3 regions of the Fictibacillus marinisediminis genome follow, and region 2 is predicted to be linked to each of the others. Evidence: riboswitches for the same ligand, from Rfam matches in the RefSeq annotation. Region 2 holds a riboswitch; each other region holds the start of a gene.
The links. Region 2 has a riboswitch for S-adenosylmethionine ahead of LCY76_RS05340 (homoserine dehydrogenase). Riboswitches for the same ligand answer to the same signal wherever they lie in the genome.

Region 1 (10,239 bases), 2.4 Mb from region 2:
TACTAAATATCCAATGTGGTCAAAGATTGGCTTCTTTCCAGCTCCAAACGTTATATTGATATTTCCTTTTCTGACTTCGATAATGCGAAAAATAAGAGCATTCTCACGAAAGTCATCCCACTCCAATGGAGGATGGTAGGGAGTTACCGTTCCTTTTTCCATTGCGTATCTGCCTTCTACTTGAAAGCCCAGACGCCGATAATAGCTTTCTGTCTCTTCTACTCTATCTGTCCAAAAATGATAATGAAATAGTTTCAAAGTTCCAACTCCCGGGTCTTCTAATTATTCTTTCTGTGTCTGAAACCTTACAGACAAACATATAGTGAGAGTATACAAGCCAATACAATTGGAGGCAAACTATGCTCGTTTTATTTTTGCTTGGCCTCGCTCTTGCTGCCTCGCCAGGTCCGGATTTTTTATTAATGACAAAGCATACATTAAGCCATGGCACGCGGATGGGCTACGCCACGTTTTTAGGAAATCGTACAAGCTTCATCCTGCATCTCACTCTCGCCGTACTCGGACTTTCTGTCATTTTGAAAGAATCAGCTCTATTATACTTGTTTATCCGTATGGCTGGGGCTGCATATTTAATTTATTTAGGCTGCAATAATATTTTCAGAAGAATTTCAGCCCAGGCTGCCCATTCATCCAGCATCACCTCCATGGCCTTGTCGGCACTGCTCGCCTATCAGAGGGGCTTTTGGAGCAATCTGCTAAATCCAAAGGTTAGCCTGTTTTTCCTTAGTATCTTCCCTCAGTTTGTGACCGCAGAAAATTTTGCTTCCGAACCATTCAGTAACGCTCTTATCTTTTTGGCTGGCAATTCCTGCTGGTATCTGGCAGTTCTTCCTATTGTCGGCATGCAGCTGATCCGGGAAGGAATGGCCCGCTTTCAAGCGATTTTGGATCTTGTATTCGGCCTTCTTTTTTTAGGATACGGGGGGAAAATGATCATTGAAGATCTCCAAATTCTTTTGCGTTACCTGCCCGGTTATTCCTTCTTCTCATGAAATACATAAAATCCCCCTGTCACAGGGGGATCTCAGTTGTTTTATTCTACCGGCAATGGATCTTCACTGCGGTCATATGGTGCGGGTTCATGGTTCTTTTGGGCAAGGTCATAGCGCAGTCCGTCGAGGCTCTGTCTCACATTTCCTTTGCCTGAAAAATTCTCGATCAGCTCTTTTACATCTATTCCAGATGAGGCCTTAAGGGTTTCCTGAAGAGATGCCATCAGGTTGGTCGCATAGCCGGTTACTTTATTCGCTCCGCCGTTTTCACCGCTGCCGCCGGTATCCACAACCGTAATTTTATCAATGTTGGACAGCGGGCTTGCGACTTCTTTCGCATACGCCGGCAGCATGTTCACGATCATATCGAGAATAGCTGCCTGGCCGAACATTTCAAAGGCTTCGGCGATTTTTTGCTTCGCTTCTGCTTCAGCCAGACCTTTCAAACGGATAACTTCTGCTTCTGTCTCCCCTTTTGCCCGCTCAGCCTCTGCTTTAGAAAGCCCTTCAAGACGTACTTTCTCAGCCTCCGCTGTCGCCATCGCTTCCACTCTATATTTATTGGCATCCGCCTCAGCGAGCTGTTTGCGCTTTTCCGCTTCTGCCGCTTGCTCCACTGCATAACGGTCCGCATCCGCTTTTTTCTTTACTTCAGAATCATATTGTTTCTCGCGTCTCGCAATCTCTTTTTCTTCTAATTCAATCTGCTTTTGGCGCTCAATGATCTTGATCTGCATCTGCTGTTCAGTAACTTCCTGTTTGGCGCGCGCTTCCTCCAAGTGGTATGCCTGGTCCGCTTTTGCTTTTGCGATGTCCTGTTCTCTGCGGAATTCTGCAATTTTCAGCTGATTTATCTTTTCTGCTTCTGCAACCTCTGTCGCACGCTCAAGCTCGGATTTTTGTGCTTCTTTATTCGCTTGTGCCCGTTTGATGCGTGTTTCTTTTTCAGCTTCTGCCGTTGCAATGTCAGCGTCTCGTTTCACCTGGGCAATCCTCGGTTTTCCGAGAGCCTCAAGGTATCCATTCTTATCCCTTACATCTTTAATCGTAAAGGATACAATCACAAGACCCATTTTCGCCAGATCCTGAGAAGCAATGCGCTGAACCTCCTGAGAAAATTTATCACGATTTTTATAGATTTCTTCCACGGTCATGGAACCGAGAATGGAACGGAGATGGCCTTCCAATACTTCTCTAGCTTCGAGCTCGCGGTCCTGCTTCGTTTTTCCAAGAAACTGTTCAGCTGCTGTTGCAATTTCCCCGATCGAACTGCCGATTTTAATGATAGCCGTTCCATCCGCTGTGACCGGAACCCCTTGCTCCGTATAAACTTCCGGTGTCTGAACTTCAAGCTTGCTTGAAAGCAGGCTCAGTGGCTCGGACTGCTGGAAGACCGGGAATACAAAGGTACCTCCCCCGCGAACGATCTTGATCTTGTTTCCTGATTCATCGATGTTCACGTTCTTGCTGCCAAGGAAACTTCCAGTTACGATCAGCGCCTCATCTGGCCCTGCGGTCTTATACTTTGTAATAAAAACAGAAATCAGGGCAACTACAACAAACAAAACAATTCCCGCAGCGATAAAAATAGGTGTCATTTCCATTCCTCCAATTCATTAGTTACAATAATGCGGTTTGTTCATAAGGCATAACATGAACGACGCCGCTTTTCACATCCACGATTAAAATCTTGGATCCTTGCCCGATCGGCTCATTATCCAGGCTGATCGCTGTCTTGGCAATATTTCCGCTGATCCCCTCAATAAAGACTTCTCCAAAACCATCGGACGGGATGGAAGTAATCACTTTACCGATTCTTCCCCGTAAATCCTCCTCAGCGTAATTGAGTGACGCTTCTGCGGAGGCAAGCGGGATCAGGACAAAAATGTTCAGCAAGGACACAAGGATTAAAGACGATCCTGCCGATATACCTAAGATGAACCAGCTGTTAACAGATGTTATTGTTTCCAATACATAGCCGCATGCACCCAGTATCGTAAAAAAAGAAAGTACAAGAGTCGGACTGAGAATGTGGGAAAAAACCTCAAATGCTCCATGGATGAGATCACTGACCAAAACATATAGAAAGGTGATGCATCCAAATACGATTAATCCGGTTAAATAGATGGTTTCCATCGGATACCCCATAATATCCATAACGCCTTCCCCCTTCTCTTAATGAGGTTTTAACCACCTAAGTATGTAATCAGCCATTCACCTTCCCCCTCTCCATATCTGGGAATATCGTAGCATAAATCGTTTGAAATAATTGGTAAAAATTGTCGAACTTCCACAAAGTTTCATGTTGTTCTAATTATAAAAACGGATAAAACATGAAAAAGTTTCATATTTTGGAAATTAAATTCAGATTATTTATTATTCATCTTACAAAAAGAAAAAAAGCCTCTTTAAAAGGAGACTTTCTGTTCTAGAGTACGTATGAAATTTTCCTGTTCATCTCTTGAATGAATGAAGCGTTCTTCCAGCAGCTCATGGAGCAGCGACTGCTTTTCATCTAAAGAGACTTCCCATTCTTTAATTCGCTCTCGGCATCGAAATAAAAACTGAGTGTAGGCCTCGTAATCCTCTGAATAAGCAGCCAGCAGCTCTTTTTTAATCCGTTTGGCAAGAATCGGACTTGCTCCTCCTGTTGAAACAGCCATGACCAGCTTTCCTCTTCTGGCTACCGCGGGAACCGAGAAATTTCCAAGTGCCGGCTGATCAACGACATTAACCAGCTGGTGGTTTCCTGCATTTTCGGCAATCTGCTGATTCACTTCAGGCTGATCGGTCGCTGCAAAAATGATAAATGCGTCCTTATAATCACTTGGTTCCACAGATTTCTCATCCCATTTCAGGAGATGTTCATGCTGCATTTTTTGGATCGCCGGAACAGCCTCAGGACTAACCACCTTTATTGCTGCTCCTGCCTCAAGCAATCCTAAAATCTTGCGATGGGCGACAGCTCCTCCGCCGATCACTACAGCGGACTTACATTTTAGATTCAGCATGATCGGATACATGGCTACACAACCGCACTTTTCGTTTCTGCTTCTTCAATTCTTGTGAGGAGAACGTCTTGCAGAACAGGATGGTATCCCAGCGCCTCGCACAAAATAAAGTTTTGATCACTCTGTTTTTGCTGTTGTGCTATGGCTTTTTTCATCCCGCTGAGCAGGATGCCGGGAAAGAGAAGATAAGGAACAACGATGATCTGCTGATAGCCCCAGCCTGAGAGCCTCAGCATCTCTTCAAAGCTAGGTTGGGCAGCCGTCAAAAAACACGTTTCAACCCGCGGCACCTCATAGTTCTTTTGTAAATTTGCAGCAATGGCATTGAGATCTCTTTTCACATCAGGGTCACTGCTTCCTCTTCCAACGAGAAGGATTACAGCGTTCTTATGAAACGTATCAACAGACTCTGTAATCCGCTCCCATAATAAATGTGAGAGAGAATCGTGCACTCCGAAAGGTTTCCCGTACGATATCTCTACATTTGGATACCGTTCTTGCTGCAGCCTTATTTCCTCTGGAATATCCTTTTTTGCATGAGCTGCCGTTAATAAAAGAACCGGTATTGCGCAGATAGAGGCTGCTCCTTGACGGACACATGCTTCAATCCCTTTGGAAATATCAGGTGCTGACAGTTCCAGAAAACAAACTTCCTTAATGGGATAGTCGCTGGCTCCCATGCACCGTTTCGCAAATTCCAATGCTTTTTCCGTGCCTGCTTTTGTTCTGCTGCCGTGGCAGATGAGGAGTAATGCTTTCATTTACAACGCCTCACTTATAATAGAAGAATCCTTTTCTATTAGCGTCTTTTCAAACCAGCTGATCTTTTCGCGGAGTTTGACTACCTCTCCAATTATGATCATGCTTGGATTTTGAATCCCTTCATTCCGTGCTACTGTTTCAATCGTTTCAAGAGTGCCTGTAACCGTCCGCTGCTCCCCAAAGGTTCCCCATTGAATTAAAGCAGCTGGTGTTTCTTTGCTCTTCCCATATTTTACGAGACTTTCACAGATGTAAGGGAGGTTCTTAACACCCATATAGATTGCAAGTGTATCAATTCCTTTAGCAAGGCTTTCCCATCTCTGCTTCTCGTCCTCTCCTTCTTTCCGGTGGCCGGTGACAATTGCAAAGCTGCCTCCATAGTCTCTATGAGTAACTGGTATACCAGCATAAGCCGGTGCAGCAATTCCAGATGTAATACCCGGAACCACTTCAAATTCCACATGATTTTTAACTAGAGCTTCCGCTTCTTCACCGCCCCTGCCGAATACAAAAGGGTCACCACCCTTTAACCGGGTGACAACTTTTCCTTTTTTGGCATACTTCACTAAAAAATGATTGATCGTATCTTGCTGCATCGTATGAAGATTAGGGAGCTTCCCGCAATAGATCAAATCTGCACCTGGCTTTGCATAATCCAGCAGATCTTTATTAACAAGCCGGTCATAAAGAATAACATCAGCTTCCTTAATACATCTTGCTCCTTTGATGGTGATTAATTCCGCATCCCCCGGTCCAGCACCCACTAAATACACTTTGCTCAATTCCATTCACCTGCCTCAGCTGTTTAGTATCGTTTCCCTTTCATAGATTTCAAAACTGTTGCTGTTATAGGCCACGATTATTCCTTCCTTTTGATCAGATTCTTGCTTTCAAGAAAAGAGATGACTTCGGCCGTGCATTCCTCAATCGTCGAGGACTTCGTATCCACTGTAAATTCTGGAGATTCCGGCTCCTCGTATGGGGAATCGATCCCAGTGAATGCTTTGATCTCTCCCTTTCTTGCTTTTTGGTAAAGTCCTTTCGGGTCTCGGTTTTCACATTCTTCGAGCGGACATTTTACGAAGATTTCAAGGAATTCATCACTGCCTAAGATCTGTCTCGCCTGATCCCGATCTTCCTTAAATGGTGAGATAAATGCCGTCAGCACAACGGTTCCGCTGTCTACAAACAGCTTGGATACTTCACCGATCCGGCGTATGTTTTCTTTCCGGTCCTCGTCTGAAAAGCCAAGATCATTATTTAAGCCGTGGCGTATGTTGTCGCCATCCAGCACATAGTTTTTCACCTGCCGCCGAAACAGTTCTTTAGCAACCTCATTGGCAAGAGTCGATTTTCCTGAACCCGATAGCCCTGTCAGCCATATTACGAAACTATGATGGGCATTTTGTGTTCTTCTGTCTTCCTTTGATACGGCCGCCTGGTGCCATGTAATGTTCTGTATTTGGCTCATCATGTTCCTCCTTATGCGGTTACTGTTTTTTCTTTCAGACCTTTGATCAGTACTTCTACGACTTCTTTGCGGCTGAAGGTGGCTGGCGGAAGCTCTCCATTTCTCAGCAGTTCCCTCACTTTAGTGCCTGACAAAATCACATGATCCTCTTTGCTGTGAGGACATGTTTTCGATGAAGCCATTCCTTCGCACTTTGTACAATAGAAGCTATGTTCAAAGAACATCAGTGTAATGCCTAGTTCTTCCGGAGTAAACCTGGAAAAGATTTTTTGTGCATCATACGTCCCATAATAATTACCCACACCTGCATGATCCCTTCCAACGATAAAGTGTGTGCATCCGAAGTTTTTGCGGACCATCGCATGAAAAATGGCTTCCCTCGGTCCTGCATATCTCATCGCTGCCGGAAATACGGCCAAGAATACCCGGTCTTGCGGATAATAGTTTTCAAGCAGGATTTCATAGCTTTCCATCCTCACATCAGCGGGAATATCATCGGATTTCGTTTCTCCAACAAGCGGGTTCAGGAACAGTCCATCTACGGTTTCAAGGGCTGTTTTTTGAATGTATTCGTGTGCTCTATGCACAGGATTTCTTGTCTGGAAACCTACAACTGTATTCCATCCCCTGTCTCTGAAGACTTGGCGGGTTTCAGCTGGATCCAGACGATATTCAGTAAACCTCTGTTTTTCTGGCCTCTTTACGAGAGTGATTGATCCTCCGACATAGTAAGAAGGGCGTTCCAGAAGTTTTTTAACCCCAGGGTGTGCAGTATCTGCCGTTTGGTAGACCTGCTCTGCTTCATGCTTAATGTCCGGGCGGTAAAGGTCTTCCACCTCGATGACTCCGTACGTTACACCCTCAAATACGAGCCTCGCCTGATCTCCTGCTGATAGCGTCCTGGCTTGTTTTTCATGAACTGGAAGGACGATTGGAATGCTCCAAACCGTTCCATCAGCAAGACGTAGAGAATCAACGACAGATTGATAGTCTTCTTCATTTAGAAAACCGGTAATTGGGCTGTAGGCTCCTACACCGATCAGTTCAAGATCACTTAAGGATGTAGCATCCAGTTCCACTTCCTTTTGAATGTGGTCCGTTGGCAGATTTGGTTCATAACGGTTTATCAGCTTTCCTCCATGCGGCAAAATTGATGTCATGTTAATTCCTCCTGTAATTTTACTTTATTATTCGTGAAGTCCACACTCTGTTTTCCCTTGCCCTGACCAGCGTCCTGAGCGGGAATCACCCGACCCGTCAGCCGGAAGCGTGCACGGCTCGCAGCCGATGCTCGGATACCCCTGATCGTGAAGCGGATTGTAGGGCAGATTCTGCTTGTAGGCGTATCTCCAAATTTCCTTCCATGTCCAATGGATCAGCGGACAGATTTTCACGGATTTAAAACGTTCATCCTTATTGACGTACTGAACATTGCTCCTCCCTGCCGACTGCTCCCTCCGGAGACCTGACAGCCATGCCGGTGCTCCGTCCAGTGTTTCCTCGAGAGGGGCTACCTTTCGTATATAACAGCAGAGGTTCGGTTCTCTTTTCCATAACTCGCTGCCATGCTTTTCCGCCTGTTCCAACAAGGACAGCGAAGGCTTCTTCATCTCAATCTTCATTTCTGGATATCTTTTTTTCGCCTTTTCGATCACCTCGTACGTTTCCTTGAAGTGAAGGCCTGTATCCAGGAAAACGACTCTTGCATCTGGTTTGACCCTGGATACAAGATCCACCAGGACACTGCCTTCTATACCGAAGCTGCAAGCATAAACCAGTGCATCTCCATATTGCTCATACGCCCATTTCAGTACTTCGAGTGATCCCTTCGTTTCACTGTCTTCCGGAAACGTAAACTCCTGTTCTTTCCATGTGTCAAACTTGAGCATGTTAACCACCCCTCCAATAAAAAAGGCAGCTTTAACCATAAGCAGCCATCCTGCTATGTTAAAACCGCCTCTAGTTTTCTAGTCAGCGAATATTTATTTAAAACGTACCTTTTCGTTTTTTTCCAGCTGAATCAGCTTTCCATCCTGAACAATTAACGTGATGGACCCATACTTGATACTGTTCAGCATTTCTTTTAACTGTTCAAAAATTTCTTCCTGGCTTTTACCGTTTACCACATCAGAACCTCCTCGTTTAATATGTTTTGTTCGGTTTTTTTTAGGAATTAAAATGGCAATAAAAAAACCTTTCCATTTCGGAAAGACTGACGAGGTAAACATATTACCTTATCTTCCAAAATGTAATAAACATTCTGCTGGAGTTAGCACCTTGCAAAAAAAATGCAGGTTGCCGGGTTTCATCGGGCCAGTTCCCTTCACCGCTCTGGATAAGTTTTTTTATTTTTTTAAATAATAACACACATTTATGCTTTCGAAAACCCTATTATTCTTATCGGATTAAAAAATATTTATTGAAATATCCGAAAATTTTATTGACAGACTTTCGTTCCATTGAATATAGTAGATACTAAATTCGAAAAGAGATACACTGCTGATCGGAAAAACCGAAGGCTCTTAACTTTACTGTTAAGGGCCTTTTATTTGTTAGGAGGAGTAAAATGAAAAAACTGATCATCCTGGCCCTGATTGGACTCGTTGCACAACTGATTGACGGGTCTCTCGGTATGGCTTACGGACTGACTTCGACTTCCCTGCTGCTGGCCTTTGGGATCGCTCCGGCGGTTGCTTCGGCTTCGGTTCACTTTGCAGAGGTTGTTACGACAGCCGCCTCAGGTGCATCACACATCAGGTTCGGTAATGTTGACCGTAAAATTATCTTTCGTCTCATTATTCCGGGATCCATTGGGGCATTTACCGGTGCCTGCTTTTTATCCAATCTTCCTGGCGACGCAGTAAAACCGTATATTTCCTTTTTCCTGCTGTTCCTTGGTTTCTTTATTCTGTACCGATTTTTATTTAAAAAGAACACCAAGCCTGCTGATCATGAAAAAGCGTTCAGCCGCAAGCAGCTCATCCCGCTCGGACTTGTTGCAGGCTTTTTGGATGCCACCGGAGGAGGAGGCTGGGGACCGGTAGCCACACCTGTCCTGTTAGCCAAAAACGGCACAACAACAAGAAAGGTTATCGGTTCCGTGGATACGAGCGAATTTGCTGTTGCCGTTTCTGCTACACTCGGTTTCCTCATCTCTCTCGGATGGGAGCAGGTCAACTGGATGTGGGTTATCGCCCTCATGGCGGGAGGATTAATCGCAGCACCGATCGCCGCATGGCTCGTCCGCATTATCCCTTCACATATTTTAGGTGTGGTTGTTGGAGGATTGATTATTGTAACGAACGCCCGGACGCTTTTGCAGTCCGCTGGAATCTCCGGTACTGCACTGCAATCGGTCTATACCGTGCTGGTCGTCGTTTGGCTGGCGGCAATTTTCTTCAGCATTAGAAAAAATAAAAAACATTCTTTCTCAGCAGGACCACAAACTGAAAGCACTAATCTCCACTGACACATCACAAACAATAATTTATACCAATAAAAGCTGACTCAGATGAGTCAGCTTTTATTGTATTCTGCTATTTCTTCACTTCAATAATGAACGGATAGGTGGTCACTTTCCCATTGATCTTAAACTCCGCCCATAATTTATAAAGTCCAGGTTCCTCAAATTCCGTCTCAAATTTTGTATCTTCAGGAGTGGAAGGATGAACGTGGACATATTTTTCTCCTGTATGATCTAAGACCACAACATGGCCACGTGCTCCAAGATAAGGTTCAGGTTTTGCATCACCCATGCTAAATTGCAGCGTAACAGGCTGTCCAGCTTGAAATTCTTTTGGCGTCATTGATACCTTGTGTCCATCAACTGTTTTTGAAAAAGTGGTATCTGCCTTTAACTCTGGCTGGTGAGTATGGTTTCCATGGCTACCCGCTTCAATTTTCAACGGGGCAACGGCATAAGCTTTATTTTTGGGCTTGATGTCTACAAATGCTTTGTAGGTTCCAGGCTGCAGTCTGTGCT
Region 2 (10,239 bases):
TTACGGGTACGGTTATGGCGGCGGATGTCACGGATATGGCGGTTACGGTTACGGCGGCTACGGCGGCTACGGTTACGGCGGCGGAAGAGGATTTGCGATTATTATCGTATTGTTTATCCTCTTGATCATCATCGGCTGTTCGTGCGGGATTGGCCATCTCGGTGGATGTGAATCCAGCAGCAGCTGCTAATTTTACTGCAGAACAAAAAGATCCAGGCGGAGGCGTCTGGATCTTTTTGTTTGGTTTTGGTTTTGGTTTTGGTTTTGGTTTTGGTTTTGGTTTTGGTGCCAGGCACCGTAATTACACACTTGTGTAATTGTGGTGCCTGGCACCAACCATTTTAGCAGCTTCTATTCTTCGTCTCTGTTGATCACCATTCCATCAACATGACGTTTGCTCAAGAGCCGGTCTTTTTTTCGGTTTTCCTTGGTTTCAAAAACAATATCCATATCATATCCCTCAGGATACAGCTCGGTTCTTGAAATATGGAGGGTGAGGCGAAGCTTATGGATCTTCACCTTTTCTCCTTGGACAATCACTTCGTATTCTCCTCTTTTATCTTCTTCCGAACAGATGATGCCCCCCGTTTTTAAACTGGATACATACACCCGATCCCCCACTTCGAACGTCCGGGCTTCCGGTTTTTCTTCCGTTTTCTTTTCTGCTTCTCGTATCTTGCGGTTTCTCCCTTCTTCTGCTTCTCTTCTTTTCCTTATCATTTGCGTTTGTGCTTCTACATGCAGTAAATCGAACATAGTGCTTTCTTTCTTTTCTGAAACCTCTTTGCTCGTTATTTGTTTTGCCCTTGTGATCAGCTTTTGTTCGAGACCCAGCTTCCACGCGATGGAAAAGGCCTGGCTTTCACCAGCTTCCCCAATCTTCAGCTCATAAAGCGGCTTTAGAGATTCGAGGTCAAAAGCCATCGATGCGTTCTCAAATCCTGGAGTAAGATAAGCAAACTCTTTAATCTCACTGTAATGGGTCGTGGCTAGAATGGAAGCGCCTCTCTCAAACAAGTCTTCAAGAATGGCTACAGCCAGCCCCATTCCCTCAGCAGGATCGGTTCCTGCACCAAGTTCATCGAGGATGACAAGCGTATCAGGACCGGCCTTCTGAAGGATGGAGATAATGTTCGTCATATGCGCCGAAAATGTGCTCAGCGACTGTTCAATGTTCTGATGGTCACCGATATCTGTCAGCACATCTGAATAGATTCCAAACTCGCTCCCCTTTCCTGCAGGAATATGAAGCCCCGACTGAACCATCAGCGTCAGCAGTCCTGCCGTTTTTATGGCTACCGTCTTTCCACCGGTATTCGGACCCGTAATAACGAGGGCTCCATAGTTTTCACCGAGTCGGAAATTCAAAGGAACAGCATGGCTTCCGAGCAGCGGATGCCTTCCTTCATGGATAATGGTCCGTTTTTCACGATTAAGTGAAACCTCCCTGCCATCAAGGGCGATGCTGTATTTGGCTTTGGCAAAAATAAAATCATAATGAAGCATCCCTTCAATATTAACTGAAATCTCATGTTTGCAGCCTGCAACCAGACCTGTTAATCTGCCCAGCACCCTTGCTGTTTCGATGTCTTCCTCTGCCTGCAGAAGCTGAAGCTCATCCTGCAGCTTGCGGACATCTTTCGGTTCAATAAAAACGGTGGATCCGCTGGAAGAGGAATCAATGATCTGCCCATCCATGCTCCGTTTAAATTTACTTTTTACAGGGATGGCATACCTTCCGTCTCTCACCGAAATCATTGGTTCCTGAAGCATATCCCGATAGGCCGGTGACTTTAGAATATGATCCAGCTTTGCTTTGATTTTTTCCTCACAGGCAAGCATCCTCTTTCTTACTTTTTCAAGCGGCTTACTGGCTCCGTCATCCACTCTTCCATTACGGATACAGCGCTGAATTTCAGATTTGAGGTCTTTCAGTTCAAACAGGGAGTAAGCATAAGCAGACACAGCGGGTGCAAGAAATTCTTTGTCTTTCATATACCGCTGCAAACGCTCTACGTTTTCTGCAAGCCCGTAAATAAGCTGCAGCTGTTCAGGACTTAAGAGAAGGCCTTTATCCGGAATCGTCATCACATGGTCGATCCCGTTCAAGTTCGCAATAGGAACGCTTGAAGACTTTCTAAGAATTGCTGCCGCTTCCGTCGTCTCTCTTAGCCAATTCTTAATGATTGTGATCTGTCCAGAGGGCATAAGCTCTAAAATTTTTCTTTTTGTACTCTCGTTTAATGCATACGCAGATAAGGTTTCTGTAATTTTATTAAATTCGAGCATGTTCATTGTATGGGTGTTCAATGGTAGTTGCCTCCTCATATTTTTTCGAATTATTAATCTATAAAACCTTCCGTACCCCCCTTTCCTGGGAACAGGGCCAGATCATGACAATAAAAAAAGGCAGAAATGGACCGCCGCCATTTCTGCCTGTAATCAATTTTCGTGTGGAAGGATACGCCTCTCCATACAGCTGTCCCCTGACTTATGGAAGCTGTAAAAAGCATAAAAAAATACGCCCAAAGAGCGCGGCATCGTTCGCTGCACAAAATACGTACACGAAAATGAAAATGTTGTATGCTGACCGCTGTTCTTAACTATTGGTGGCCGCAAAAAGACATCAAGAATACAACCGCTTCAAGCACGGCCTTTTTGCTCCAACTATCCAATTCGCTTAGTTAAGAACGTGAACGCTCATCCATACAACTCCCTTCCTTTTGTTACTTCCATCATATGTAAAATCCTTTCCATTGTCAACATGATGGGTAAAAAAATCCGCAGAGAGCCGACTCTCCACGGATATTCCTGTTTCTATTCGGCCACCGGCACCTTTTCTTTCTCTATCCCCTTACCGCTTTTTGACAGACGGACCGGATAGATGCTGATCACTGAAATGAACTCATCCTCCTGTTCCAGAGGGAGCGGCCCTTCATAAAGCAGGGCAGCAAGGGAAATAGGCTGAAAACGAAGAGAAGTCCGGTCTATAATGATTCCATGCTTTTCAATTGCTGAAATCCTTTCCTTTGTAAAATTAATTTTTTCACCGACGAGAAGGTAGGTATTCACCTCTTGTTCTTGTTTCTTAGGGCAGAGTTCCGATACAGCCGGTTTGTTTCTATATATTTCCCTAGTTTCATAGATCGATAATAAGTCTTCCACAATGGCACTTGCTGTTGCTTCTGCACCAGCTCCCGGCCCTTGCAAGGTCAAACAGCCGAGAAGGTCTGTCTGAATACGGATGGCATTGTCCACGCCTTCCACACCATACAGCGGATGATCGCTATCCACAAATACAGGCTGTACCTGGAGATCAAGTCTATCGTTTAAAAGGACGAGATGCTTCAGCCGAAGCCCCATCTGCTCAGCCAGTTGAATCTCCTCAAGAAGCACATTTCCAATCCCCTCCACCTGCACTTCTTCCCAGGATGGCTGCACGCCATAAATCCATTTGCTCAGCACCATCGCTTTGTAAAATGCGTCCAAGCCTTCGATGTCATTTGTCGGATCCGGCTCTGCATATCCTTTTTTCTGTGCCAGTTCCAGCGCTTTTTCAAACGAGGAACCTGTCGTTCTCATGTACGAAAGAATGAAGTTGGACGTTCCGTTTAAAATGGCTTCTACATGCTGAATCCGATTGATTCTTAAAAGTTCCCTCAATGTTCTCAAAATCGGTATTCCTCCGCCTACGCTCGCTTCATAGACAAAACGGACACCCTTTGCGGCAGCACGCTCTGTTAATTCTTCTCCATGCCGGGCGATCAAATCTTTATTCGCGGAAATCACATGGCATCCCGCTTCAAGTGATTGTATGATGTAAGACCGTGCAGGCTCGATTCCGCCAATCGCCTCAATGACCACATCAGGCACTTCTTCTCCGATCGCCTTCTCGAATTCGGACGTCAACGGTACCCCCTTTACGAAAGGCCTTGCTTTGGAAGAATCCTTAATCAAAATACTGGACAGCTTCAGACGATGACCCAGCAATTCTTCTAAAGCTCCTTTTCTATCCATGATGGATGTATATACACCGGATCCTACAGTCCCCAGACCCAGCAGTGCTATTTTTAATTCTTTCAATACAATCACTCCTTCTTCAAAAGTAAATTTCTTATTAGTGGATGAATGGTATCTGTATGATGGCAAAAGAAAAAACCTCTTCCTAAAGAAGAGGTCTGCAGTCCGGCCTCCTCTTATCATCCAGGGTTCTTTCCTGCAGGTAGTAGCACCTTTTCAAGTAGAATACTTGAAGGTTGCCGGGCTTCATCGGGCCTTTCCCTCCGCCACTCTGGATAAGAGTATTATCATGAGATTGAAACATGTTATGTAGCACTTTATTTTTTTAGTACAAAAAACCCCCTTATCACGAAGATAAGAGAGCTGTATGGTTCCGATCCGTCTCTTATCTCCCAAAGTTTTACCTTTGAAGGATTTAGCACCTTTTCAAGTAGAATACTTGAAGGTTGCCGGGCTTCATTGGGCCTTTCCCTCCGCCGCTCTTGATAAGCTTCATTAAATTAGTCTTACTCTATCACGGCAGACAGGAGAGCGTCAACCATTATTCAGATATTTCTGGAATCATTGCAGATTATTTTTGGTATGATAGAAACACATAAATAAAAGGGGTGGAAGGTTTGGGCAAGAAAATCGTATTCACCGGGGGAGGTTCCACCGGGCACGTCTCTGTTAACCTGGCGCTGATTCCTTTGTTCTTAAAAGAAGGCTGGGAAGTCAGCTATATCGGTTCCAAAGGAGGAATTGAACGGAAACTGACAGAAACCATCGAAGGCGTCCGCTATTACAGCATCTCTACTGGTAAACTAAGGCGCTATTTTGACTGGAACAATTTTAAAGATCCGTTCCGTGTCATGAAAGGAGCATTTGAAGCATTTCGGCTCATCAAGACCATAAAACCAGACGTAGTCTTTTCAAAGGGGGGTTCGTATCTGTTCCCGTAATCCTCGGCAGCCGGATGAACAAGGTGCCGATTGTATCCCATGAATCCGATCTTAGTCCAGGGCTTGCAAACCGTCTTTCACTTCCGTTCGCTAACAAAGTGTGTACAACGTTCCCTGAAACCGCTGATCATCTCCCAAGGGAAAAAGCGGTATACGCCGGTGCGGTTATCCGTAAGGAGCTGCATGAAGGGATCGCAGCCAAGGGGAGAGCTTTCTGTGGTTTGACTCCTGGTAAATCGATCATCTTGATCATGGGAGGAAGTCTTGGATCAAAAAAAATAAATGAGGCCGTAAGATTAAGCCTGGACGCTCTGCTTCCCCGCTTTCAAATCATTCATCTTTGCGGAAAAGGCCAGAAGGATTCTTCCACTCTGAAAAAAGGCTATATCCAGTTCGAATATGTATCGGATGAGCTCCCAGATATCCTTGCAGCAACGGATTTTGTCATTTCAAGAGCAGGCTCTAATTCTATCTTTGAGTTTTTGTCACTGAGAAAGCCAATGCTTCTCATTCCACTCTCTAAAGAAGCAAGCCGCGGAGACCAGATTGAAAATGCCCGATCATTTGAAAAACAAGGCTATTGCGAAGTTCTGTTTGAGGAAGACCTGAATGCTGAATCCCTTCTGCAAGGCATCGAGCAGCTTTATTCAAATCAGGAAGCCTATATCAGAAGAATGGAAGAAAGCCAGCTTAGTAATGCGTTAGACCAGCTGTTTTCCATCATTAATGAAGAAGCAAAAAGATGACTTTCCCCATTCCTCCTCTGAGATGGGGAAAAGCCAGGAGAGGAATAAGCCATAGATAAGCTTGGCCCAAATAATGCGGTGCAAGCTTATCTATTGTGCGTCGGGACAGAAAGCTGAAATGAATTTGTCAAATCGCTGAAATAAGGATTTATGTTCAAATTCGGCTCAATTATTTTCAAAAAATCCGAAATATGTTCAAAAATCATAGTTCGCCCGATTATTTCTTATGGTTATATTTTCCCAGCGCAGATCTGTCTCAGACCTTCCAATGCGTGCTGTTTATCCATGCCCTGGGCAGATATGCAGCATAGCCCGGCAATACCGCGAAGCTTGCTCATACTAAGCATGCTTTTGGCGTTCATCTGGCAGTTATCAAGTTCAAAATAGATCTGGCACTCTTCATATTCGTTCGCCTTAAGAACGAGCTTGTTAATTGTCGCAGAATCCATTTTTTCCTGCAAAAAGCAATATGTCTTCATTACCTTTCACTCCTATTCTTCTTCCCTGCCATTTTAATGTACTATCATTAAGCACATGTTAAGCTGGTTTAGCTTTTATGCACACCAATGAGGATATGCGTGCACACTCGCCTTTATGTGAGTAAGAATGAATTTAGGAAAAAAGACTTGATTAGCGGTTTAAAGAGATTTTTCAAGAATATGAAGAAGCTTTCCCTCGCTTTCCTTTACTTCTATTTCTGCAAAACCCATCCTGTACCAAAAAGAGAGCGCAGGGATATTCCCGCTAAGTACACCGAGACGCAAGTATTGTTTGTTATTTTTCTTTATCTCTTCTTCGCACGCAAGATAGATTTCCTTTGCGATCCCCTGTTTGTGGAAGGTGCTGTGTACCATTAAAAATCCGAGCCACGGTTTATGATCTTTCGGGTTGTTCAGAATGTACTCAACGATCGCAGCGTTGTTGCCATCCGCTTTAATCAAATAGCGTTGTCTCGGAGAGCCCTCCAATTCCTTTAATTCTTCCGTCACCTCTTCAAATGTCACTTCGCCGCGACCGTAAAACAGCTTATTGTAAAACGGATTGGTGTTCATGATCTCCAGTTCGTCCATAGCTTTGTCAGGACCGCTCTTCGCCCATGTCAGCACAACAGTTTCCCCCTTTTATCTGAATCCATCATAACCTGTATACTATCGTTCTTTCCAGATAAGAAAAAGCGCACCCATTGATTAGAGTGCGCCTTCCTTGCTATTTATTCTCTTTGATATTTTTTGCTTCAGCTATGTCTCCCTGATTGGCAATCGGATCGGCAAACGTTCCTTTTGGAATATCAACTTTCCCTTTTCGCTGTTCAGCGTTTTGCTTGCGGATTTTTTCACTGTTAGCCATAACGGCACCTCCTCTTTGGTTATTACCGTAACCATTTTCGAGGAGTCTATTCTTCTATTGCATAAAATTAATATAAGCGTTCCGTGGATCTTCCTTCTTTTTAATCATATCGGTTTCATAGAGCCAATCCGAAACGTTTTTCCATGAACGCTTGTCCTGATAGCCAAAAGGCTTCCTTCCGCTGTCCATTAAAGGCAGCAGGATCTGCAGGCTTTTCTTTTCTACGTTTTGATCCAGCGGGAATTCTTTGTTTTCATGCTTAAATAAGACATTCAGTGCCTGGTCAGGATGATTGTGTACATCCTTTTGGCCTTTTTCCAGCGCATGCCAAAACTTCTGGTAAAGCTTTCGGTTCTTTTTCAGTCCATCTTCACTGGAAACAAGAACGAGCTCATAATAATCAGGAACACCGTACTTTACAGGATCAATGGACCGTACAGGATGGCCCTCTTTATTCAAAAGGATCTGTTCATGGTTGATGTACCCTCCAGATATTCCATCAGCTTTGTGAGCCGCCATCGCGGGGATGATATCCCAGCCGACATCTGTCATCTTCACTTTTTCAGGATTGCCTCCATCATGTTTCACCATTGTTTTGACCATCGCTTCATTGATGGGAATAGAAGGATAGCCTACATTCTTCCCTTCCAGATCTTTGGGTGAACGAATTGAACTGTTTTTAGGAACCATCAAATGGTTTAATGGATGCCTGACCAGCGCTCCCAAAGAAACAACAGGAATATCTTCTGACCTGGAAAGAACGACCTGAGGCTGGTACGTTAATGCAAGATCGGTCCTGCCGGCAGCCACCAGTTTCAACGGATCGTTCGTTTCTGCTGGCATCTTCACATCAACCTGGATGCCTTCTTTCTTAAAATATCCTTTTTCGATGGCGTCATAAATGCCGGCATGTACTGCATTCGGATACCAATCGAGCATGATGCTCACTTTTTTAAAATCCCCTTTTCCTCCTTGATTGGCTGTGTCCCCTGAGGAACAAGCACTTAATAGGAGAAGCAGGCTCCCAAAGAAGAGCCAGCTACTTCGTTTTATCCATTTGTTCATGTTGTACATCCTCTCTGTTAGCTTTCCATTTAAACATTTGTTTTTCTGCGAGTGCAGCTGCTCCGAACAAACAGATCCCGAGCAATGACAATAGAAAAATAGCAGAAAATACTCCTTCTGCATTCAGGCTTCCCGACATCCTTCTGGAATAATAGCCAAGCCCCTCGCTGGCACCAAGCCATTCGCCGATCGTCGCTCCTACTACTGAAAATACAGCGGCGAGTTTTATCCCTGAAAAGAAAGCCGGAAGCGCCATTGGCAGCTGCACCTTTTTGAAGACCTGCCATCTCCGTGCTCCCATGGAACGCAGAAGATCCACATAATCTCGGTCATGATGGTTCAAACCATCATACGTGCTGACGACGATGGGAAAGAAGGCAATCAGCACGGTAACCGCCACTTTGCTCCAGATGCTGTAGCCGAACCAAAGGACAAAGATCGGAGACAGTGCAATGATCGGTATCGTCTGGGAGATCAAGACCGCAGGATAGACCATTTTCTGTACAGATTTGAAAAAAAACATGGCAACAGCAAGCGAAACACCTGCAACGGCTGCGATTAAAAAACCGAGGATGGCTTCCTTGAATGTCGCCCAGGTATGTCCTAGAAGAACCTCTTTGTTTTCAAAGAGCGAAACGAGGATTCCTGTAGGGGCCGGCAAAATAAACGAAGGCACCTTGTCTGTCCTCACAAGCCATTCCCATAGTACGAGCAAGACGGCAGCAGCAGCCAAAAATAAATAATAGTCTTTAAAAAATCGTTTCATGCTGTTCATTTGTAATTCTGCTCTCCAATTTATTGATTAATCCCACCATCTCATTCGTTAATACTCTATTTCTCGGCCTCGGAAGCCTAATCTTTACCTCTTCTGTTTCACCAGATGGATGCAGCAAGATGATTCGGTCACTTAAAAAAACCGCTTCATGAAGATCATGTGTAACCAAAAGAATGGTTTTGTTTAAATCCTTCCATAGGGAAGAAATCCATTCGTGCATTTCCTTTTTAGTCATCGCATCTAAAGCACCGAATGGTTCATCAAGAAGAAGTACTTCTTTTCCAGTCAGCAGGGTGCGGAGAAAGGCTATTCTTTGGCGCATCCCCCCTGAAAGTTCATGCGGATAAGCATTCCGGTAATTCCACAGTCCTACTTTTTTCAGCCATGAATCCCCCTCTTCTACTTTCTGTCCCTTCTGGTTCTGAATCTCAGGAGCAAGAAGAAGATTTTCCATGACCGTACACCAAGGCAGAAGTAAATCCTTCTGAGGCATGTATCCCGCCGCTCCAGGATAGACTGGCTTCTCATGTACGATAATCTCTCCCTGATCAGGTTTCTCCAGTCCACAGGCAAGCTTGAGCAGGGTACTTTTTCCGGTTCCGCTCTTGCCGATGATCGATACAAATTCTCCGGGCGCTGCTGCAAAATTGATGTTCTTGAGAAGCGGGAGGGCTTGTTCTTGCTCCGTAAAAGAATAAGATACATTCTTAAAGATTATTGACATAAAAACTCTCCTTCAAAAGGTGATTACACCGGCCACCCATGACCGTAATACACCATATCCCAAAACATGAATTCAAAGCGCGATGTGGTCAGGAAATGCTCCTCCAGCACCGCCAATTCCTGTTCTGTCTTATCTTTCGCCAACTTGTTCAGTTCATTAATCAGCCACTGTGCAAGTGCACCGAACTCTTCTGATGCATACATCTCAATCCATCGGGTATACGGATGCTCTGCGAGGCTGCCTGCTTCCCTCTTTAATAGCGTTCCGATCTCGTGGTAGCTCCACATGCACGGCAGCATGCATGAGATCAACTCAGCAAGTGTTCCCTGCTGGGAGGCGTTCAGCATATAGCGAGTGTACGCAAGGTTAATTGGAGAAGCCTGCTCAGCCTCCAATTCCTCGGGCTCGATGCCAATTTCATGGCAGTACTCGCGGTGAAGATCCATTTCTGTATTCAATGTTTCATGAAGCAGGCTTGAAAACCAGCTCATCGTCTCTGTATCCTTGGATTTTATCGTCCCTAACGCAAAGAGCTTTGCATAATCCTTTAAAAACACATAATCCTGTTTCATGTAATAACCAAAGCGCTCTTTCGGCAAGGAACCATCTTTAATGCCCTGA
Region 3 (10,239 bases), 110 kb from region 2:
TTTAGACGAGCATGGCCTCGGCTATGTGTTCCTCGGATGGGGCCTATGCTTAGCCATAACTTCTGTATTCGTTGCACCAAAAATTCAGGCAAGATTCGGTACAGTAAAATCCATGTGTGCGATGCTGATCTTATTCGCATTGACACTGCTGGCTATGGGAATCTGGACAGAATCAAGCACGGTGGTCATCGTCGCCGTTATCGTTGCCGGTCTTTTCCTTGGGACAAACAATACATTGATCACAACAGCTGTTATGCAGGTGGCACCGGTTGAGCGGGCAACCGCCTCGGCTGCCTACAGTTTTGTACGTTTCATCGGTGGTGCGATCGGACCCTGGCTTGCCAATAAACTGGCTGAAACCTATTCACCGCATGTACCATTTGTAACGGGCGCGATTTTTGTTCTATTCGCCATGCTGGTTGTGGCGTTTGGCCGTAAACATCTTGCTCATGTGGATTCAATTTCTCATTAAAGGAAAGGAAGGTCTCTATAATGTACAATAAAATTCTGATCGCCTTTGATGGTTCAGCTCCTTCTGCCCGCGCTCTTCAGCACGGAGTGGAGCTGGCTCATAAGATGAACACTGAAATGGTTACAATTCTGCATGTAAATAAAAACCTTCCTTTGCAGGAACCGCTTCTTAACTTTGATCTGGATGAGATAATGGAAGAAGAGGACAAAGAACTCTTGCAGCCTGCCACTCAGTATCTCTCTGAATCAGGAATTCCCTATGAAACGCATGCCTATAACGGGGAGCCTTCTCAGATCATCACTTCGTATGCAAAAGAACACGAGTACGATGTCATTGTCATGGGGAGCACAGGTAAGGGATTTATAAAAGAAGCCTTATTGGGAAGTGTCAGCCATCAGGTAGCTCATACAGCAGAATGCCCGGTGATTATCGTTAAATAATAAAAAAATCGGTTCCCTTCAGATAGGGTACCGATTTTTTTGTTTATTTTCGTTTAAGCTGTCCAGCCAGGCTGATACAAATACTTTACGTTCCCCCCGCCGCCCGGGACGATGAATCCGCGGAATGCTTTCTTATCCTCTTGCTTTACGAGAACCTCACGAAAGACAAAAAACTCTTCTTTAATAACGACGTATTCACTAAGATTCCCACTGCGCAGATCAGAAAGAATTTCATTGGCCATTTGTTCGTTCAATCTGAATTCCTCCATTAAATAAGATTCTTTTATTAGTACACCATAACCTGGCTGGCTGTGTCCAATTCTTTTCCATACCTGATAAGGGGCTTTACATAAACTTCCGTTTGAAACAAAGACTATGCAGAACTGCTGTCTTCATTAAATTGCTTGAAAAGGATTTGTGACGATGAAAAATATGTTCCGCGTTTATTTCTTGGATTGGAAAGACATTTTGACAATTCCCTCTGCAGCTCTGCTGATCTTTGGGTTAATTGTGCTGCCATCTGTTTATGCCTGGGTGAATATAAAGGGCATGTGGGATCCCTATGAAAACACATCAGGCATAAAAATTGCCATCACGAATGAAGATACAGGAGCCTTGTTGCAGGATGAGCACATTAATATCGGACGTCAAGTCGTAAGAAATTTAAAGAACAATCATAAGCTAGGATGGACCTTTGTGGATAAAGACACCGCTTATTATGGAGTGGTGAAAGGGAAGTATTATGCCAGCCTCTTCATTCCACGTGATTTTTCACAAAAGATTTCAAGCATCGCGAGTGAAAATCCTGAAAAACCTGAAATCGTATATACAGTTAACGAAAAAATCAATGCCGTATCACCTAAGATCACCCAGTCAGGAGTTTCTACCGTTATCAACCAGGTTAGCGACAATTTCACGAAGAGTGTAGGAAACGCCATCTTTAAAAAATTTAACGAAGCTGGCATGACGTTAGAAAAAGAAATGCCAACGATACTCAGCTTTGAACAGAAGATATTTTCTCTGGAAAAAGAGTTTTCTCAAATCAATCAGATGGGAGACCGTATCATCTCGGTTGATCAAAAAATGAATGAGTTAAAAAACAGAACGGGTATGATCCAAGAGTTTCAAAAAAACGTGCCAGACATCGATAAGCTGGGAGCTGTTATCCTTAAATCGGAAGAAAGCTTGCCTAAGATCAAAGTGGTGTTCGACCAGTTGGCTCCTCTTCAGGATAATCTGTTAAAACTTCAAACTGCAGATGACATGGCAGGGAATCTTGAACGCTCACTGACTGACCTAGAGGCAGCCGTGGATAAAGCGATCTCAAAAGGAAACGCAGCACAAAAAGCTAACCCGGATATCTCATTTCAGCCTGATGAACTTGAAGCGATCAAAGAAGAATTGCATCAGATTAAAAACACCGTCCAGCAAAACAAAGAAATCCTTTCTGGCCGTGCAGACTCGTACATGGATCCTCTGCAGAAGCTTTCTTCATTTGCTCAACAGGACTGGCCCGCACAGGAGCAGAAAATCCAACGGGCAGCAGATTTTATGAGAAACGAGTGGCCTGCCGTCAAACAAGATATTCAAAAAGCAGGGATATTGATGGATACCCAGCTTCCCCAAATAGAACAAGCCATCCACAAGGCCGCTATATTTGCAGAAAAAGACTTGCCCGCCATGGAGAAATCCATCACACGTACGGCCGACAAAATCAGGGATTTTGAACGCAGCAATAATCTAAGAGATATTATTAAAGCATTAAAGAACGATGCTCAAAAGGAAAGTGATTTTCTGGCATCTCCTATCACGTTGAAGGAGAATAAAATTTTTCCGATTCCTAATTATGGCTCCGCCATGACTCCCTTTTACACCTTACTGGCGCTTTGGGTGGGAGGAATGCTGCTCATCTCTTCTCTTAAAGTTGGTGAAGTTCCAAGTAAAGGAGAGGTTTCCCCGCTTTCTTTTTACTTTGGGAGACTGATGACATTTGCAACGATCGGCATGCTGCAGGGGCTTGTCGTATCTCTTGGTGACCGGTTCATTATCCATTCCTACATTGTGGACAAAACATGGTTTGTTTTATTTGCCATGTTCCTGAGCATCGTCTTTGTCATTCTAACGTATACGCTCGTTTCCATTTTTGGAAATGTGGGTAAAGGCCTGGCGGTTATTTTTCTCGTTCTGCAGTTTTCAAGTTCAGGCGGAACATTTCCTGTGACAATGACCTCTTCCTTCTTTCAAAAGCTTAATCCTTATATGCCGTTTACGTATGGAGTCAGTTTACTGCGGGAAGCAACCGGGGGAATGATTAGAGAAGTTGTACTGTCTGACTTGTATCATTTGCTGCTTTTCCCCGCTGTCTTTCTTATTGCTGCCCTGTTTTTAAGAAAACCGTTGCAGCGAATACAGAATAGAAGGGGAGCAGGTGCGAAAAAAGCAAGAATACTTCAATGAGTGGTTTATTTAGCCTGCCGAAGGCTGTTCTTTCCGCCTGCTGCCTTTGCATACTCCTCTTCAAGATCAGAGAGTGTCAGCTGAAATAAATGAAGCTCATCTTTCTTATAAATGCCCATATTGATGAGTTTATTGATCAGCTGATTTCGTTTGCTTTCCACAGCTCTTCTTAGTTGATTTTCCAAAACAATCCCTCCTTTTTTACAAGACTTATTTAAAAACACATTGTTGATTTTCTTTCCTTTTGTGCATCGAATACTGATGCTTGAAAGAGACCTTCAAGTCTTTTTTATACAGTAAGGTGTGTGTGATAGCTGGCGATGATAAGAGCCTGCTGATTTGTGAAACAAATGAAACGCCTGAAAAGCAGATGGGAATAAGCTTGGTTATATCCTTCTGCTTTTCAAAAGACGGTTCAATCACACTCCACAAAAAAACAACTACGTTTACAAACAAAGCTTTTAACAAGGCTGTTTTCGTAACCTTTGTTGCTCTTGGGAGTGGTTGATTTTCGTTTCAGCATGCTTGCTTTCCGCGGGGCGTGCGCTGAGCCTCCTCGGCGCATCCGCCTGTGGGTCTCACCTGTCCCGCTTCCCCCGCAGGAGTCTCGCACCTTGCACTCCAATCAACTATAATGAAGGGTTCTTTACAAAATGTTTCCAAAGCAACAATCTTTTAGGAAAGAGCCTTTAACAAAAAAATAAACGCCGTCATTTTCATGACGAAGCGCCTTTGGTTGACCAATCAGCAATCCTGATATTTCGCAGTGAATTAGTTGGTTTTTTACATAAATAAAAACCTCTTCTTGCGGAAGCAAATAAGCACAAGAAGAGGTTGAATCGCCATCATAAGCCATACTCTTCTTATCATTCAAGCGTTTTGCTTGTGGAATTGGCACAGTACTCATAATTAAGTCCGCTGCCGAGGCTTCAAAGGGCCAGTCCCTCCACCTCTCTAAATAAGAAATATAAGGTAAATGTATTCTATTGAATTCAATTATAGGGATTTCCATCTTATTGTCAAGACAAAAACTCATTTTATTTTCGAATGATTTCTCCAGGCTCTAATACAGGAGGATCTACAGAAACCGAATCAGGGTATTTGATCCCCTGCCCAGTATTTAGGCATATCACCTTTTCATCTGCTTTGATCCAGCCATTTTCCCTCAATCGTTTTGCGGCGGCAAACACAGCCGCGCCTTCCGGACAAATAAAACTTCCTTCAAGCTCTGCAGTTTGGCGCTGAGTAAAGCTAATTTCATCTTCTGAAACGGCAACGGCGCATCCATTCGTTTCATAAAGTGCTTCAAGGACAAGGAAATCTCCGATTGCTTTTGGAACATTGATACCAAAAGCAGCTGTCTCAGAATTTTCCCAGAACTCCGATTCACTCTTGTGTTCTTCCCATGCTTTTACGATCGGTGCACATCCTTCAGCCTGGACAGCTACTAAACGCGGCAGTCTGCTTCCTTTAAATAAGCCCAGTTCCCTGAATTCTTTCAATGCTTTATATATGCCAATCAGCCCCACTCCTCCGCCAGTTGGATATAAAATAACATCAGGCGGCTCGCTTCCGCATTGTTCTAAAATTTCATACCCCATCGTTTTCTTGCCTTCAATCCGGTAAGGTTCTTTTAAAGTGGAAGCATCATAGAAACCTTCTTCCTTCACAAGGGACGCGACAATTTTTCCGGCATCACTGATCAGGCCGTTCACAAGAAAAAGCTCTGCACCTGAAATCGCCACTTCTTTTCTCGTAATGACTGGGGCATCCACTGGCATAACGATGTACGGCTTTATGCCGGCCCTTGCACAATAGAGTGACCAGGCGGCTCCTGCGTTGCCATTGGTCGGCATGGCAAGCCGGGTAATACCGAGCTCTCTGGCTTTTGAAACGCCGACTGCCGCTCCCCTGGCCTTAAAAGACCCGGTAGGTATCATGCCCTCATCTTTCATGAGCAGATTTGCAATTCCAAGCTTCTCACCGAGAGCAGGCATGGATAATAAAGGAGTCATCCCCTCTCCCAGTGATACCACATGATCTGGGTCTATAACAGGAAGAAGCTTATGGTACCTCCAAAGACCATTCCTCTCTTTATTAATAATTTCATTCTCATTTTTCAGTTCCTCTAAATCATAGTTTACGAGAAGGGGGGAACCGCACTGGCACAATTGATTAGGTTTGTGATGAGCATAGATGCTGCCGCACTTTGGACATTCAAGATGGCTGACATAGCTGAAAGACATAACATACCTCCAATATTCCCTCACCAGAAAAGGACAGCAAAAAGGCACCGCTGTGCATAAGGAATAACATGCATAGCGGTGCCTTCAGTTTTCTGATCAGCAATTTATTCTATTGTGTTAAATTTTAATGCAGGTATTCTGATAAGTCAACTAAGGTATAACTTCCCGTTGATGTCTAGCTTAATTGTCTGGAAAGAACCTTTTCCTTAATTTCTTCAATTTGAGCCAGATGTCTCTTTTCATGATACCCCACGAAAGGAATCCATTGTTTTAATGGCATCGGGCCAAACACCGGGTGAGGGTAGGATTTCTGTTCCAAAGCCTCTTGATCATTGCTGTTTGCTACCTTATTCAGCTCATTTCGTGATTCTTCCAATTTTTCTTTTATTTTCTTCAGAGTCAGATACCGTTTCGTAGGAACAACAAAAACAGGAGCCTCTACTTTTCTGCTGCGGTCCACCGTCATTTCAATCGGTTTCAGTTCTGCAGATACCGTTATTTTACTTTTTAAACGGTTTGATATGATGATGGCGATCGATTTTTCCATGAGATATAGATGATGCAGCGTCTGCATGATCGACCATCTGTCCTTCTCTTCCGGTTCGTTTAACTGATCATCGCTTAGACCGCTTACCGTTTCTAACAGCTGCCTTCTGATTTCTTCATTCTGGTTCATATCTATAGCCTCCCATTTGGCGGATCCGTTTCAGGAGTAATCAACCACTTCTAAGAAGAACAATGGTTACGAAAACAGCCTTTTTTAATAAAGCCGGTCTCTGTATCCTTCTTGCAAGCCCTCTTCTACCTGCTCAGTACTCATATTGGGAATATTCATATGAGCTGCCATCATTTTAGCCGCAGATGGCAGCGATTCTTTCGGCTCCCATGATTCCGGACACCAAAGCCTGGAGCGGATAAACGCTTTGGCACAATGCAAGTAGCATTCCTCAGCCTTCACTACGATTCCAAACAAGGGTAGTTTGCCATTGACAGCACTTAATTCCAGAAGCTCTTTGTCACGGCAGATAAAGGCTTTTCCGTTCACTCTTAGCGTTTCCCCCAGGCCCGGAATCATAAATAACAAACCTACGCCCGGGTTTGTTAAGATATTTTGTGCAGAATCCATTCTTTTGTTGCCAAGACGTTCAGGGATAAATAGGTGATGTTCGTCTAGCACGGTAACGAATCCCGGGACATCTCCCCTTGGTGAAACATCGGATCTGCCTTCCGAATCACATGTAGCCAGCGTCAAAAAAGGAGAAATTCCGATAAATTCCCGGCAATGCTGGTCAAGATATGAGATTACTTTGTTCTCAGCCCGTATACTGGGTGTTCCACAAAGAGAACGCAATTTCTCAAATTCTTCTTCAGTGTCTATAATCTTTTGCCATTTCATGCTCATTATATCGCCTCCAAACACATGCATGGAATATAGTTCCATCATACCTTGTGTTTAATTAGAGAACCAGAGCTTAAAGGATGAAAACAAAATAAATAGCCTGAACTCCGCTCATATGAGTCCAGGCTTCTTAGTTCAACATTAGCACAATCTCCTAGTAAAATCAGTTTGGATTCAAAAACGTTAATTCATACTCTGGTTTTCGATCTTCGTCTGGTTTTTTAGATGTTCCTGCTGCCAGCAATAGCGGCTGCTTCAGAACGGACTGGGTCATGGGCTTCGAAATAGGCTGCGCAACTTGATTCATATCCATTGTCCATCCCTCCTTACCAGTTTTCTAAATCTATACCCGGCACTTACAAGCCTGAAACCTATTTATCTAATTTTTTTAATATTTTATTTTATGAATGTTTAACGTATTTGTTCATTGTACTATGATATGTTCATATAATATTCAGTTTCATCCTTTGTTTCACAGGGAAACTTCAGTTATAATTAGAAGTCGGAATCAACAACGCAATTTTGAAAGGAAGTTTTACATATGAAGAAAAGGTTAGTTTCAGGAGTTGCATTTGCATTAAGTCTGGCTCTTTTTGCCGGCTGTTCCAATGATGATCAAACCCAAAAAGATAATACGTCTCACAAAACGGAAAAACATGAACATGAGGCACATAAAAAGAATGAACCGACGAAAAAAAATGAAGATAAAAACACACCTTCTGATGAAAACAAAAAGAACGGCGAAAACAAGAACAATAACGGCAATGTAAGCCAGGATCCTGAACCGAAAAAAGATCAGGATAAGAAAAAAAATGAACCGGGCGAGCCTTCGCAGGATCAGAATAAAAAGCCAAAACCGCCAGCTCAAAAGGACGACAGTGTCTCTGTTGTAGCCCATCCAGAAAGTATTCCCGTTCTAGTAAACAAACGTTCTAAACTGCCTGAAAACTACAAGCCGGCAGACCTTGTTTATCCTGATGTACCGTTTATTTTCAGTGAAAAGACCGAGAAACGCATGATGCGCAAGGCTGCTGCTGATGCGCTTGAAACCATGTTTGCTGCCGCGGAAAAAGAAGGAATCCACTTGACCGGAGTTTCAGCATACCGTTCGCATGCTACACAAACAACGCTGTTCAATAATTATGCCAAACGCGATGGCTATGAAAAAGCAAGAACATACAGCGCACTTCCTGGAACAAGTGAACATGAAACAGGATTGGCGATTGATGTTGCTGGAGACGGCGGAAAGTGTCCTGCCCAAGATTGTTTTGGCGGCACACAAGAATCAAAATGGCTTGCTAAACATGTTTCAGAGTTCGGCTTTATTATTCGCTATCCCGAAGGAAAGGACTCCATTACCGGGTATAAGTACGAGCCTTGGCACATCCGTTTTGTAGGAAAATCTGTTGCACAAAAGATCATGGGCAAAGGAGAAACACTGGAAGAATACTTTAATGCCGTGCCCGTCTCTAATGGAAAATAAATTTAAAAGTACCTAGCCGCCTGGCTGGTACTTTTTTTGTTTATCAACACTTACTAAAAGTAATTATATTAATAAAAATCATCTTGTGTTATACTAAAATTAGCGAGGTGAAGGTACATAATGAACACGTCCAAACTTTGTCCCAGGTTCGAAAAAACAATGAATCTCTTGAGCCAGCGATGGACGGGCATGATTATTTATCTGCTTCTATCCGGCCCTCACCGTTTTTGTGCCATTGAATCAGCCATCGGAGTGAGCGGCAGGATTCTTTCTGAGAGATTAAAAGACCTTGAACAGCATGGTTTAGTAAAACGGGTGGTTATTCCAGAGACCCCTGTACGCATAGAGTATTCCCTTACTGAAAAAGGATTGGCGTTCCAGCCGATCATGAGAGAAGTGGAAAATTGGTCTCAAAACTGGCTTGAAGCCTAAAAAAAGCAGCTCTCACATGTGAGAGCTGCTTTTTTACATTACATAAATTAAAATTTGTTCCATACAATCGCTTCTTGGATCGGGAATCGGGCAGTCTGATGAGCTGTTTTAGCTGCCTTTCCTACAGATATCAGCATAACGGGAAGATACCTTTCCGGAATGCCAAACGCTTTTACGAGTTCATCGGCATTGAATCCACCCATTGCACACGTATCAAGTTCTTTTGCTTTTGCTGTAAGCATAAGCTGCATGGATGCAAGTGAGGCATTGCGGATGGCCTCATCACGAGCCATTTCCGGACGTGTTGCATAAGCATCTTTAATTTGGCTAACAAGTGCTGTTTTAATTTCCTCTGTCATAAATCCGCCATCAACGGCATCCTGATAAACTCTGTCAGCATTTTGGTCAGCTTCTAAATCACCAAGAATGGCAACAACTGCTGATGCTTGCACTACTTGTTCCTGATTATAAGCAATCGGAAGAAGCTGCTCTTTTGCTTGCTGATCATGGAACACAAGAAACTTCCAGTGCTGAAGGTTCCAAGAAGATGGTGCTTTAGCTGCGTCCTCAAGGAGTTCTGTAATTTCTTCTGCTGACAGTTCTGCAGAAGGATCATATTTCCTTACTGAGTGACGTTCATTGATAACATCTGTAAAATCTCTGGTTGACATAAGATAACCTCCATTTAAATTCCATATATTTTATTGCCTGAAATTAAATTTTGCACAAAATAAAAAAACAATAAGTAATATACTTCTTTTTCTCAAGGGTGTCAACTTCCATAACCTATATGATAAAGAGCCTCCCCCCGTTTGGGAGAGACTCTTTATTTATAGTTGATTTGTTTATTACGTTGAAACAGGATTTTCCTTTATGCTTTCTTCTTGTTCTTTAAGATCCTCATCATCATTATCAATAATGGCTTTTGGCAGCCCGGAATGTTTGGCCCAGAAATAAATCAACAGAGAGCCGATAGCAATGATTATGAGATCCAATGGATTACTCAACACACCTATTCCGCCTCCAAAGGAACCGATATACGAAATGATAAGCATCATCACATAGTAGGCAACTAGCCACCATGATGATTTCAATTGCTGTGCAAGACTGACATCCTTCTTCGGTACATACTTCGAAAAGAGCAGGTAGATGACGAACATCAGAAGCTGTGAACCGATCAACCATGAAATCGTCTTCCATCCGGACCAATAGACGATATAGGTCGCGAAAATAAAGGAGAGAGGAGCAATAATACTCATCCCTTTAAGAGTAAATGGCTTATGAAGATCCTTCGCGTTTAAGCGGAAGGC

Region 1: linked by a shared signal. The riboswitch ahead of LCY76_RS17830 (YezD family protein) and the one ahead of LCY76_RS05340 (homoserine dehydrogenase) in region 2 are both predicted to bind S-adenosylmethionine.
Region 3: linked by a shared signal. The riboswitch ahead of LCY76_RS05970 (hypothetical protein) and the one ahead of LCY76_RS05340 (homoserine dehydrogenase) in region 2 are both predicted to bind S-adenosylmethionine.

The regions. Positions count from the first base shown of each region.
Region 1 covers NZ_JAIWJX010000002.1:3,333,104-3,343,342, forward strand. The annotation lists gene LCY76_RS17780 (hypothetical protein) at 1-258, opposite strand, end outside; gene LCY76_RS17785 (LysE family translocator) at 360-1,013, shown strand; gene floT (flotillin lipid rafts scaffold protein FloT) at 1,055-2,617, opposite strand; gene LCY76_RS17795 (NfeD family protein) at 2,634-3,170, opposite strand; gene LCY76_RS17800 (NAD(P)-binding protein) at 3,422-4,036, opposite strand; gene LCY76_RS17805 (sirohydrochlorin chelatase) at 4,039-4,785, opposite strand; gene cobA (uroporphyrinogen-III C-methyltransferase) at 4,786-5,568, opposite strand; gene cysC (adenylyl-sulfate kinase) at 5,646-6,257, opposite strand; gene sat (sulfate adenylyltransferase) at 6,269-7,417, opposite strand; gene LCY76_RS17825 (phosphoadenylyl-sulfate reductase) at 7,445-8,146, opposite strand; gene LCY76_RS17830 (YezD family protein) at 8,240-8,356, opposite strand; SAM riboswitch class I at 8,489-8,599, opposite strand; gene LCY76_RS17835 (sulfite exporter TauE/SafE family protein) at 8,824-9,726, shown strand; gene LCY76_RS17840 (hypothetical protein) at 9,794-10,239, opposite strand, start outside.
Region 2 covers NZ_JAIWJX010000002.1:959,834-970,072, reverse strand. The annotation lists gene yjcZ (sporulation protein YjcZ) at 1-190, shown strand, start outside; gene LCY76_RS05350 (hypothetical protein) at 168-317, shown strand; gene LCY76_RS05345 (endonuclease MutS2) at 352-2,310, opposite strand; gene LCY76_RS05340 (homoserine dehydrogenase) at 2,818-4,083, opposite strand; SAM riboswitch class I at 4,194-4,302, opposite strand; SAM riboswitch class I at 4,403-4,512, opposite strand; partial or broken gene LCY76_RS05335 (undecaprenyldiphospho-muramoylpentapeptide beta-N-acetylglucosaminyltransferase) at 4,638-5,707, shown strand; gene LCY76_RS05330 (HPr family phosphocarrier protein) at 5,938-6,186, opposite strand; gene LCY76_RS05325 (GNAT family N-acetyltransferase) at 6,346-6,813, opposite strand; gene LCY76_RS05320 (hypothetical protein) at 6,914-7,054, opposite strand; gene LCY76_RS05315 (ABC transporter substrate-binding protein) at 7,109-8,119, opposite strand; gene LCY76_RS05310 (ABC transporter permease) at 8,094-8,894, opposite strand; gene LCY76_RS05305 (ABC transporter ATP-binding protein) at 8,869-9,618, opposite strand; gene tenA (thiaminase II) at 9,642-10,239, opposite strand, start outside.
Region 3 covers NZ_JAIWJX010000002.1:1,074,012-1,084,250, reverse strand. The annotation lists gene LCY76_RS06000 (MFS transporter) at 1-472, shown strand, start outside; gene LCY76_RS05995 (universal stress protein) at 493-912, shown strand; gene LCY76_RS05990 (hypothetical protein) at 966-1,166, opposite strand; gene LCY76_RS05985 (YhgE/Pip domain-containing protein) at 1,336-3,369, shown strand; gene LCY76_RS05980 (Fur-regulated basic protein FbpA) at 3,375-3,554, opposite strand; gene LCY76_RS05970 (hypothetical protein) at 4,016-4,225, opposite strand; SAM riboswitch class I at 4,230-4,334, opposite strand; gene LCY76_RS05965 (threonine synthase) at 4,407-5,615, opposite strand; gene LCY76_RS05960 (DinB family protein) at 5,791-6,291, opposite strand; gene LCY76_RS05955 (pyridoxamine 5'-phosphate oxidase family protein) at 6,376-7,011, opposite strand; gene LCY76_RS05950 (hypothetical protein) at 7,178-7,327, opposite strand; gene LCY76_RS05945 (M15 family metallopeptidase) at 7,556-8,497, shown strand; gene LCY76_RS05940 (winged helix-turn-helix transcriptional regulator) at 8,618-8,929, shown strand; gene LCY76_RS05935 (nitroreductase family protein) at 8,977-9,600, opposite strand; gene LCY76_RS05930 (APC family permease) at 9,778-10,239, opposite strand, start outside.